One region of the Pseudoalteromonas sp. 23_GOM-1509m genome, then DNA from elsewhere that is predicted to be linked to it. Evidence: predicted binding sites of a transcription regulator. Region 1 holds the regulator's gene; the other holds the start of a gene.

What was found. The regulator LexA, encoded in region 1, represses DNA repair genes until DNA is damaged. The targets are predictions, from matches to a motif close to TACTGTATNNNNATACAGTA.
Region 2: a site for LexA is predicted at 2,493-2,512, ahead of ruvC (crossover junction endodeoxyribonuclease RuvC). Genes of this name have one in related genera too.

The regions. Positions count from the first base shown of each region.
Region 1 covers NZ_JADO01000020.1:69,243-74,398, forward strand. Annotated here, with positions in the region: gene ctaD (cytochrome c oxidase subunit I) at 1-203, opposite strand, end outside; gene coxB (cytochrome c oxidase subunit II) at 203-1,345, opposite strand; gene lexA (transcriptional repressor LexA) at 1,839-2,456, opposite strand; gene N523_RS0108725 (PaaI family thioesterase) at 2,655-3,098, shown strand; gene N523_RS0108730 (hypothetical protein) at 3,128-3,508, opposite strand; gene N523_RS0108735 (endonuclease) at 3,761-4,414, shown strand; gene hmpA (NO-inducible flavohemoprotein) at 4,454-5,156, opposite strand, start outside.
Region 2 covers NZ_KI912435.1:67,324-72,479, reverse strand. Annotated here, with positions in the region: gene ruvB (Holliday junction branch migration DNA helicase RuvB) at 284-1,291, opposite strand; gene ruvA (Holliday junction branch migration protein RuvA) at 1,299-1,916, opposite strand; gene ruvC (crossover junction endodeoxyribonuclease RuvC) at 1,919-2,443, opposite strand; gene N523_RS0117855 (ABC transporter permease) at 2,576-5,077, opposite strand; gene N523_RS0117850 (ABC transporter ATP-binding protein) at 5,067-5,156, opposite strand, start outside.

The sequences.
Region 1 (5,156 bases):
AGTTGTAGGCCCGGCTGAAATAACTCAGCTCGAATAACCATCGCCATTGCCCCACCAATTAAAAACATGGTGAGTGAAAAAATTAAATATAAGCTACCTATATCTTTATGGTTGGTTGTAAATAACCAGCGCTTAAAGCCTGTGGCAGGTTGATGGGCATGATGAGCCTCATTGGTATTAGGTTGTTCTGCAATGCTACTCATTATTTAGCCTCCCCATCAGCATCCAGTGCCGCTTGTATCTCGCTCGGTTGAATTACATCACCAGTGTCATTACCCCACGCGTTGCGTTTATAGGTAATAACAGCTGCTATTTGCTTGATTGATAATTGCTTTGCGAAAGACTGCATAGCCGTACCTGGTTTACCGTGGAGCAAAATATCTATATGCCCTTTGATATCACCTATGACTATTGGGCTGCCTTTAAGAGCCGGAAAAACACCCGGCAAGCCTAATCCTGTTGGCTGATGGCACGCCGCGCAGCTCGCCATATAAACCTGCTCACCAAGCGCCATCAGCTCTTCTTTTGGTACAACTTGGTCTAATAACGCAGCGTCTGCTGCAGCTGCTTTTTGCTTGGCTTGTTTAGCCTCTGCTAACCACGTTTTGAAGTCTTCTTCTGTTTTAGCTTCTACCACAACAGGCATAAAACCATGATCTTTACCGCAAAGCTCTGCACACTGCCCACGGTAAGTACCAACCTCATTAATATTGGTCCATGTTTCATTAATAAACCCAGGGTTTGCATCTTTTTTAACGGCAAAGTCAGGCACCCACCATGAGTGAATAACATCATCTGAAGTCATTAAAAAACGTACTTTTTGATTAATTGGTAGTACCAGCGGTTTATCGACCTCGAGTAAATAATTCGGGTTTTTATCAGCAAGGTTGGTTATTTCATTTTGAGGTGTAGCTAGCATGGAATAAAACTCAACGTCCTCCCCCATATACTCGTAATGCCACTTCCACTGTGAGCCTGTAATTTTAATGGTGAGATCAGCTTTGCTGGCATCCTCCATGGCAATTAAGGTTTTAGTCGCAGGAATGGCCATAACAATTAATATGACAAAAGGGATCGCAGTCCACAGTATTTCTACTTTGGTGCTTTCATGGAATTGGGCAGGGACAGCCCCTTTAGATTTGCGATGATGAATGAGTGCCCAAAACATAATGGCAAACACGATCACCCCAATCACACAACATATTAAAAAAATAGTCATGTGCAGTTGGTATACATTATTACTTATATCGGTTACGCCTTTACGCATATTATATTGGCTATTAGCAAGCACATTCTGCGAAAAAACAAACAATATAAGCCACAAGGAAGAACTCAGCTTACCCATGTGACGGCTCCTTTGATGCTATTGCTGACGCAAAGCGAAGAGGCATACGGCTTAAACGCCTATTCGTTATTTTTATTTTTTATAAGGGTGCTGGATTTAGTAAATGTGTGTTCTCAAAACGACTAAGCTGTGAGTTATTTTTATTCCAGCTCTTTAATAACTAGTTAAAAAATAAACAATAAGCAAGGTGAGTATGAAAAATAAACAAGGTGTATTTTTTAAAATGCGCAGCTAAAAAAATAGCAACTAGTCAGGCAATTAATCTAAGAGTCAGGTTTAGTAAGGGGTGTATTGAAATTACAGGATAGAAATATAAAAAATTGTTAACTTAAAAAAGCAGAGTAAATTTGTTTATTTATAAAGTATTTAGTGATTTTATTTATGATAGGAGAAGCACTTGACAACATATAGTCATACATTTGATAAGTTAGACATTGTGCTGCTAACAAACCCAGCGCCTAATCACTATTAAGCGCTAAATTATGCTTTAATACTACATCCAGTCAGCGTTACGAATAACACCTACCGCTAAGCCTTCAATATTGAACGACTCATTTTCTAAATCGACCTCAATAGCTGAAAACTCATCATTTTCAGCATGTAAGAGTACTTTTCTGCCCGCTTTTTCTAAACGCTTCACGGTTACATCGTCGTCAACACGGGCAACAATAACTTGTCCATTTTCGGCAACTTGGGTTTTATGCACAGCAAGTAAATCACCATCCATAATACCAATGTCTTTCATACTCATACCGTTAACACGCAATAAAAAATCGGCCGCAGGTTTAAACATTAAAGGGTCAATTTTACAGTGGCTTTCTACATGCTGTTGCGCCAATATAGGCTCACCGGCAGCCACCCTGCCAATTAAAGGTAAGCCTAACTGCTCTGGCTCCTCTTCTTCAACAAGCTGAATGCCCCGACTCGCGCCTGGCTTCATTTTAATCACACCTTTTTTGGCCAGTGCTTTTAAGTGTTCTTCTGCAGCATTCGCACTTTTAAAACCCAGTGTTTGTGCAATTTCGGCACGTGTAGGAGGCATACCAGTGTCTTTAATAAACACTTTAATGAGTTCGAGTATTTGCGCTTGGCGTTTCGTTAATGGTCGCATACAACTGGTTTTCCATACAGTACAATTAACTGTGAGTATATACAGTTATTTAAAAATCGCAAATATAAATTAATGCCTTATATGCCGTTATCATCAAACAATAACCTACTTTAAAAGCAGGGTGATAAATGTAATTATTAGCAACGCATTATCATATTAATAAATTTTAATTCTCAATTACTTATCCAAGGAGCTAGCATGAGTATTTGGCATCAACCGATTACATTAGAGTTTTGTAAGCAATTAGATCAAGGTATTACAGGCCAAGGGACACTCATGAAAACCATGGGAATAGAAATCAGTGAAATTGGTGATGACTACTTAGTGGCAACTATGCCGGCAATTCCAGAGCATCATAACCCTATGGGTATCGTTCATGGTGGTGCAAATGTGGTGCTTGCTGAAACAGTAGCAAGTTATGCCGCTAACTTTGTGGTTGATTTCAATCGGTTTTATTGTGTTGGCCAAGAGATCAGTGCAAGTCATTTAAAGGCATCACGCAATGGCACATTAACGGCCACAGCGAGAGCTTATCATATCGGCAAGCGCAGCTCGGTTTGGGATATTAAAATAACCAATAGCCGCAATGAGCTTTGCTGCGTATCACGTATGACCGCAGCCGTAGTAGAGCGAAAAGGCTAGTAAGTCAATTAACCAAGGTTGAAATTAAATTACTTTTCGAAAGGGTAAATAGTAATTTCTACGCCTGCACCAATTGCAGATATACGTAACAAGGTATCTGCATGTAAGGCTTGGTTAAAGCATTTTGGCGAAGTGCCAGACTCAAACCCAATATCGAAAGTTCTGCGTGAACAACTCAACCATTGCTTTAATGCATTGCGTGAACACGACTCGATTAACTCACACAAGTGATTAATCGCTTTATCTGGCGTGGTTATTTCACCTGCAACCTCAATGCGAGCAAGTTGACGGTATTCGTCTTTATCATAATGTAAAATAGTTGCGACCTTTTTTAAATCAGCAACTAATACGCTAATATCTTGCTTTGACTCAAGCTCTAGATCTACATTTAAAAATTGAATTTCCGACATTATCTCGTTTTTACCCTCTATTAATCTCATTGCAAACTTTAACGCAGTTTTACCGTTATACCAAATCAACAACGCAGGAATCACTGCATTAACGCGTTTTTAGCGTTAGCCTCTGAATATTGCCCACTATTTACTCCTAAAAAACGCCCTACACAAAATACGCAAATTAAAATTAAAGCATGCCGGCGGCAGTTTACTTTTTTATTCTAGGCCTTAAACTAGCCGCTCCTGTAGTTCACGTATGTGATGGATATGATTCGGTTTATTTTAGCTTTGTTGGCTTGCTGTGCTTGTTTTTCAGCAATGGGCGAACAATTTACGCGGTTTTCGAGTGCCAAAAAGCACTTAATTAATACCCTTCCCGAAAACGCTAAAAGTATTTATTGTGGTTGCGATATAAAAAAACAAGGCAAAAAGTTGGTACCCGACCCTACCCATTGTGGCTACGTGCCTCGCAACACACTAACCCGCTCAGGCAAAGTAAATCAACGTGCCCTGCGAATTGAATGGGAACATATTGTCCCTGCATGGGAATTTGGTCACCAGTTACAATGTTGGCAAGATGGTGGGCGTAAAAACTGCCGCAAAGTTAGCGCTAAGTTTCGCTTGATGGAAGCCGATATAAACAATTTAGCCCCTGCAATTGGTGAAATTAACGCCGATCGCTCAAACTACCGCTTTGGCATGTTAGCCCAAAACGCGACGCAATATGGTCGCTGTGAGGTTAAAGTTAATTTTAAACAACGTGTTGTTGAACCGCCTGTTCATGCACGTAAACGCATTGCCGATGCGTACGCTTACATGCAAAAAACGTATGGTTTAAAAATTTCAGCTAAACAACAAAAGCTATTTAATGCTTGGCAACAACAAGCTTATGCTGCTAACACAAATAGTAAAAAGCTGTAAGTTTAAATTAAAAGCGTGTAACACACGCTTTTAATTAACCTATAACGCTTGGTGTGGTCCAAATATTTCGTAGTGAATGTTTGAGCTTTGCACACCTAAATCAAGTAGCTGGCCTTTTACGTAAGCCATAAATGATGCTGGTCCACACAAATAAAATGCCCCTTCGCTAATAGGTAATGATGCCTCAAGCACCGATAAATCCATTAGCCCAGTGAAATCACACTCCTCGCCACCTTGATTAAACCAAGTAAATGTTTTTAGCTGTGGATGCATTGCCGTTTGCTGCGCTAAATACCCTTTAAATGAAAATTCGCGGCTGTTTTCACACGCGTGCAAATAACTAATCGCTTGATTTTTATCACCACTAAGTAGCGTTTGCAGCATCGCCATCATCGGGGTTTGGCCAACGCCTGCTGAAATAAGTACCACTGGAGTTGCCTCATTTTTTAAAATGAAATCTCCCGCTGGCGGGTATAACTCTACTCGTGCGCCTTGCTCTAGTGAGTGTAAATAATTAGACACCACGCCAGGCTTTGGTTGGCACTCTTTTTTAACGCTAATACGATAGTTTTTAGCATTGCTCTTTTGCGAAATAGAATACTGGCGGATCTCTTCATATTCTGCGCCCTCAGGCTTAACTTTAATGCCAATGTACTGTCCTGGCTTGTAGGTAATAACTGCTTTACCATCCACAGGTGTCAGCGTAAAACTAGTTACGAATTCAGATTCAATATGTTTATCA
Region 2 (5,156 bases), on a different contig from region 1:
TGGGGTATGACCTCAATAAGTAAAACGTAGTTCCCTAGATTACTTCCTTAAACTTGTTGTTTGCCCGCATTATTTGCGGGCTTTTTTTTGCCCGCAATTTGTCAAATCAGCTACACTCGGCCTCAGTAACGTTACAGCAGGCGCACAATAGCCTGATATGTCTTAACGCTCAGTGAATTATTGGCAAAGTAAAATACGTCTAAATTTAGCCTTTGCTCATACTAAAAAGCCACTGTCGTTAAAATGACAGTGGCTTTAGAAAGAGTCTAGTTATTCTGGTTATTTAATCTTTTTTAGGTAACAAGCCAAAATGGTGGTACGCATTATCAGAGACAATTCGCCCTCGCGGCGTTCGCTGAATAAATCCTTGTTGAATTAAAAAGGGTTCAATCACATCTTCTATAGTTTCTTTTTCTTCGCCTATTGCCGCGGCTAAGTTGTCAAGGCCAACAGGGCCTCCCATAAACTTTTCGATGATGGCGAGTAAATATTTACGGTCCATGTAATCAAAACCGCTTTTATCAACGTCAATCATGTCGAGGGCTTGTTGAGCTACCTCAGCATTAACCGTACCGTCTGACTTTACTTGGGTGTAATCGCGTACTCGGCGCAATAAACGATTTGCAATACGTGGCGTACCGCGCGAACGTTTGGCTATTTCGGCCGCGCCATCATCACACATTTCTAAACTAAGATAATGCGCTGAGCGCCCCACAATATGCGATAAGTCTTCCACAGAGTAAAACTCTAAGCGCTGAACAATACCAAAACGGTCACGCAGTGGAGAAGTTAATGATCCCGCACGGGTAGTTGCACCAATGAGTGTAAATGCGGGTAAATCAAGCTTAATAGAACGCGCTGCAGGGCCTTCACCTATCATAATATCGAGCTGGTAATCTTCCATTGCCGGGTAGAGTATTTCTTCAACTTGCGGGCTCAAACGGTGAATTTCATCAATAAACAGTACATCACCTTCTTCAAGGTTAGTGAGCAATGCGGCTAAATCGCCCGCTTTTTCAAGCACAGGCCCAGACGTGGTTTTAATATTTACGTTTAATTCGTTCGCCACAATATTAGCAAGCGTGGTTTTACCTAAGCCTGGTGGGCCAAATATCAATAAGTGATCCAACGCTTCGCTACGACTGCGCGCAGCTTCAATAAATATTTCCATTTGTTGCTTAACATGCGGCTGACCACGATAGTCGGCCAGTAACTTAGGCCTAATAGCACGGTCTATGGTGTCTTCGTTGGTTTTTTCAGCAGCATCTATTAAGCGATCAGCTTCGATCATAATTTACTCACAGCATTGATTTCAAAGATTCTTTAATTAGAACTTCAGTCGACATATCGGGTTTGCTTACTGATTTTACTGCTTTTTGCGCTTGTGGCAATTTATAACCGAGCGCCACTAATGCCGAAACCGCATCATCGGCCGCATTATTGGCTATAGTTGCATCGCTCGCAGGCTCTATTACGGCGCTATCGCTAAATGGGGTAAATAAGTCATTACCCCAATTTTTTAATCTGTCTTTCATTTCGAGCACTAAGCGCTCTGCGGTCTTTTTGCCCACCCCTGGCAGTTTAACCAAGGCAGTGGCATCTTCATTATTTACACAACTTACAAACTGCTGCGCCGACATGCCCGACAAAATGGCTAAGCCTAATTTAGGCCCTACTCCATTGGCTTTTAACAGCTCTCTAAATAACGCACGTTCGGTTTTATTATTAAAGCCAAACAATAACTGTGCGTCTTCGCGTACTACAAAATGAGTGTACACAATGGCGTTGTCGCCTACTTTAGGCAAATCGTAAAAACAGGTCATTGGCATTTGTACTTCGTAGCCAACGCCGCTCACTTCTAATAGTATTTCTGGGGGCTGTTTTTCAACTAACACGCCGTTTAAGCGACCTATCATTGTTATTTCCTTAGACGTCCTCTAACGGTTTTGCTGGCGCTACCCGCTAGTTTTATTAAATTTTGTTCAGAGTGGGCATGGCAAATTGCAATTGCAAGCGCATCCGCCGCATCGGCTTGCGGCGTACCTGGCAGTTTAAGTATGTTTTTAACCATATGTTGAACTTGCGATTTATCTGCCCCACCGTTACCCACAACGGCTTGCTTTATTTGCCGTGCTGAGTATTCAAAAACCGGTAAGTCGGCCATAGAGGCACCGACAATCGCAGCACCACGGGCTTGACCTAGCTTTAAAGCAGAATCAGGGTTATGCGCCATAAATACTTTTTCTATAGCAAATGTTTCAGGCGAAAATTGCTCTATAAGTTGCGTAATGCCCTGGTAAATCATTTTAAGTCGGGTGGGAAAGTCATGATCGGCTAATTTAATACAGCCACTGCCTAAGTATGTAAACTTGGCACCTTGATGCGCAACCACACCGTAACCCGTTAAACGCGAGCCCGGATCGATCCCTAAAATTATGGCCAAACAGCACTCTCATTATTGTTATTTATTAATAGTGCTAATAATGCCAGAGCACTGTATAAATTACCAGTACAAAGCAAAAACAAAAATGCCTACTTAAAAAGTAGGCATTTAAACGCTATTTGGCCGCAAAGTTTACGCTAAAGCGCGCACTAAGCCTTGGGTATTTTGTTTAAGCGTACGGGCAATCATAAAATAGCCTAACCCAGCTACAAACACGCCGCCAGCAGCGGGGCCTATAATCCATATGTTAGGATGCAGCTTACCCGCTAAATCAAACATTTGCTGCTGAACAATCAATAACGCAATATCGCTGAAAAATGCAGCCACCAGTCCGGCTAAACCGCCCAGTAATAAAAACTCATACAAGGTGGCATTTTTGATTAATCGGCTTTTAGCGCCCAAAGTACGCAGTATCACAATTTCTTGCATCCGCTCACCTAAGCTTGCTTGCACCTGCGATATAAGTACCAACGCGCCACACAACACCACAATAGCCAGTACAAAGCCAATAGCTAACGACACTTGCTCAATAGTCGATTGAATTTGTTTAACAAAGTTGTCTACATCAATCGCTGTAATAGTAGGGTATGCTCGCAATAGCTGGCTAAAATCGCGCTTTTGCTCAGGCTCAATACGTACTGATGAAATATACGTGGCCGGAAAGCTGCTCAACACATCAGGGCTTAAAATAATGAAAAAGTTAGGTTTAAGCGTGGCCCAATTAACTTTACGTACACTGGTAATTTTAGCGTCGAACGACTGCGCACCAATTAAAAACGTGAGGGTATCGCCCATTTTCACATCAAGGCGCTTCATCATCGACTCTTCAAGTGAGGCCTCAGCTACTGCGTCATCGCCAAACCACTGGCCATCGATAATGTCATTTTGTGAGGGGACTTCGTTAAGCCAAGTTAAGTTAAGCTCGCGGCCAATACCTGAGCGGGCTTCTTCGTCTTTTTTCTCGTTGTCTTGCAATGACACTTCACGTGCTACTGCTTCGCCATTTACTGCATTTACGCGGCCACGAATCGTTGGGTAAAACTCCGACACCTGAATGCCTTTTTGCGCTAAGTATTCATTTACCGGATCCAGCTCATTTTGAGTAATATTAACCAAAAAGGCATTAGGTGCATCGCTTGGTAACTGAGACTGCCAATCCGAAATGATGTCGTTTTTAAGCACAATTAAAAACAACAGTAATTTAATCGCTAGCGAAAAACTAATTAGCTGCACCGCATTAACGTTGGCACGTTTTTGAATAGACGCAATAGCCAACGACCAGCTGTTACCTGGCTTTAAGCCAAGCTTTCGGCCCCCGCCAAATATTAATTTAGAAATTAAAAACAACACTAAAATAAGCGCAAGCGTTGAGGCAAATAAAATAAGGGTAATTTTAATATTGTTACTAAATAACCACATTAATAAAAATACCGTTAAGGCGCTAAGCCCTAAATGGATTTTACTTACCGCAAGGCGGTCGCCTAAATTACGGCGAAGCACTCTAAGTGGTGGAATATCAAATAAATCTAACAATGGCTTAATAGAAAACATAACCGCACAAATAACCCCGGTGCTAATGGCGACTAACCACGGTTTAAACCCTGCCATGGGCAGTTCGGTTCCCATGCTTTTTACAAGGTAACCAGTTGCAACTTCTTGTAAGCCGTAACCAATAGCAAGGCCAACGACTACCGCCATGGTACACACCATTAATAAGTGCATAAGGTAAATTTTGCGGATCATATCGCGGCTGCCACCTAAGGTTTTCATCATTGCGACTGGGTCATATTGGCGCTCACAATAGCGCTTAGCCGATACTGCAATAGCAACCGCGGCTAATATAATGCCCAGCAAACCTGCTAACAATAAAAAGCTTTCGGCTCTGTTTAAGCTATTTGAAATAGGAGACTGGCGGTCTTTTACACCATACCAATTTTGGTTTTCTTTGAGTTGCGGCTTTAACCAATCGTAAAAACTGTTGATGTCGCTTTCATCACCTGCATATAACTGGCGGTAAAATACGCGACTGCCTGGCTGTATTACTTCGGTTTTTGCCACATCATCTATGTTTATAAGCACCCTGCGGCTACTTGAAAACACATTAAATGGCGCATCGGGTTCTTCAACAATTACCTTTTCAACGTTAAATAACGCGGCACCTAATTCAACTTGGTCGCCTACGTTTATGTTTAAGCTATAAAAAACTGATTCACTTAACCATACATTACCAGGGCTTGGCGCACCGGGGGCAACCTCGGTTTGAGCATTCAAACCCGACTTAACTTTTAATTGGCCTTTAAGCGGGTAACTGTTTGATGCCGCCTTTACCGAGCTAAACTGCATTTGATCGTTTGCAAACAGCATAGTGTCAAAGTACACCATTTGTGCAGTTTGTAAGTTTTGTTGTTCTGCTTTGGTTATAAAGGCGGTATCTATGGCGTGGTTGCTGGCAAGAACACGATCTGCTGCTATAAATGCACTGCTTTTTTGCGCAATACTTTCTGCAATTCGCTCAGTTACCATAGATAAAGTAAGTACGGTTAATACCGCCAGTGCAATGGCTGCGCTTATTACGGTTAGTTCACCACGGCGAAACTCACGAGAAAATAGTTTAAGCGCTAATTTAGCCCACATTTGCCATTTCCTCTGTTGAATTTTTTACCAGCTCCCCCGCCTCTATTTGAATAATGCGTTCACATTTTTGCGCTAAGGC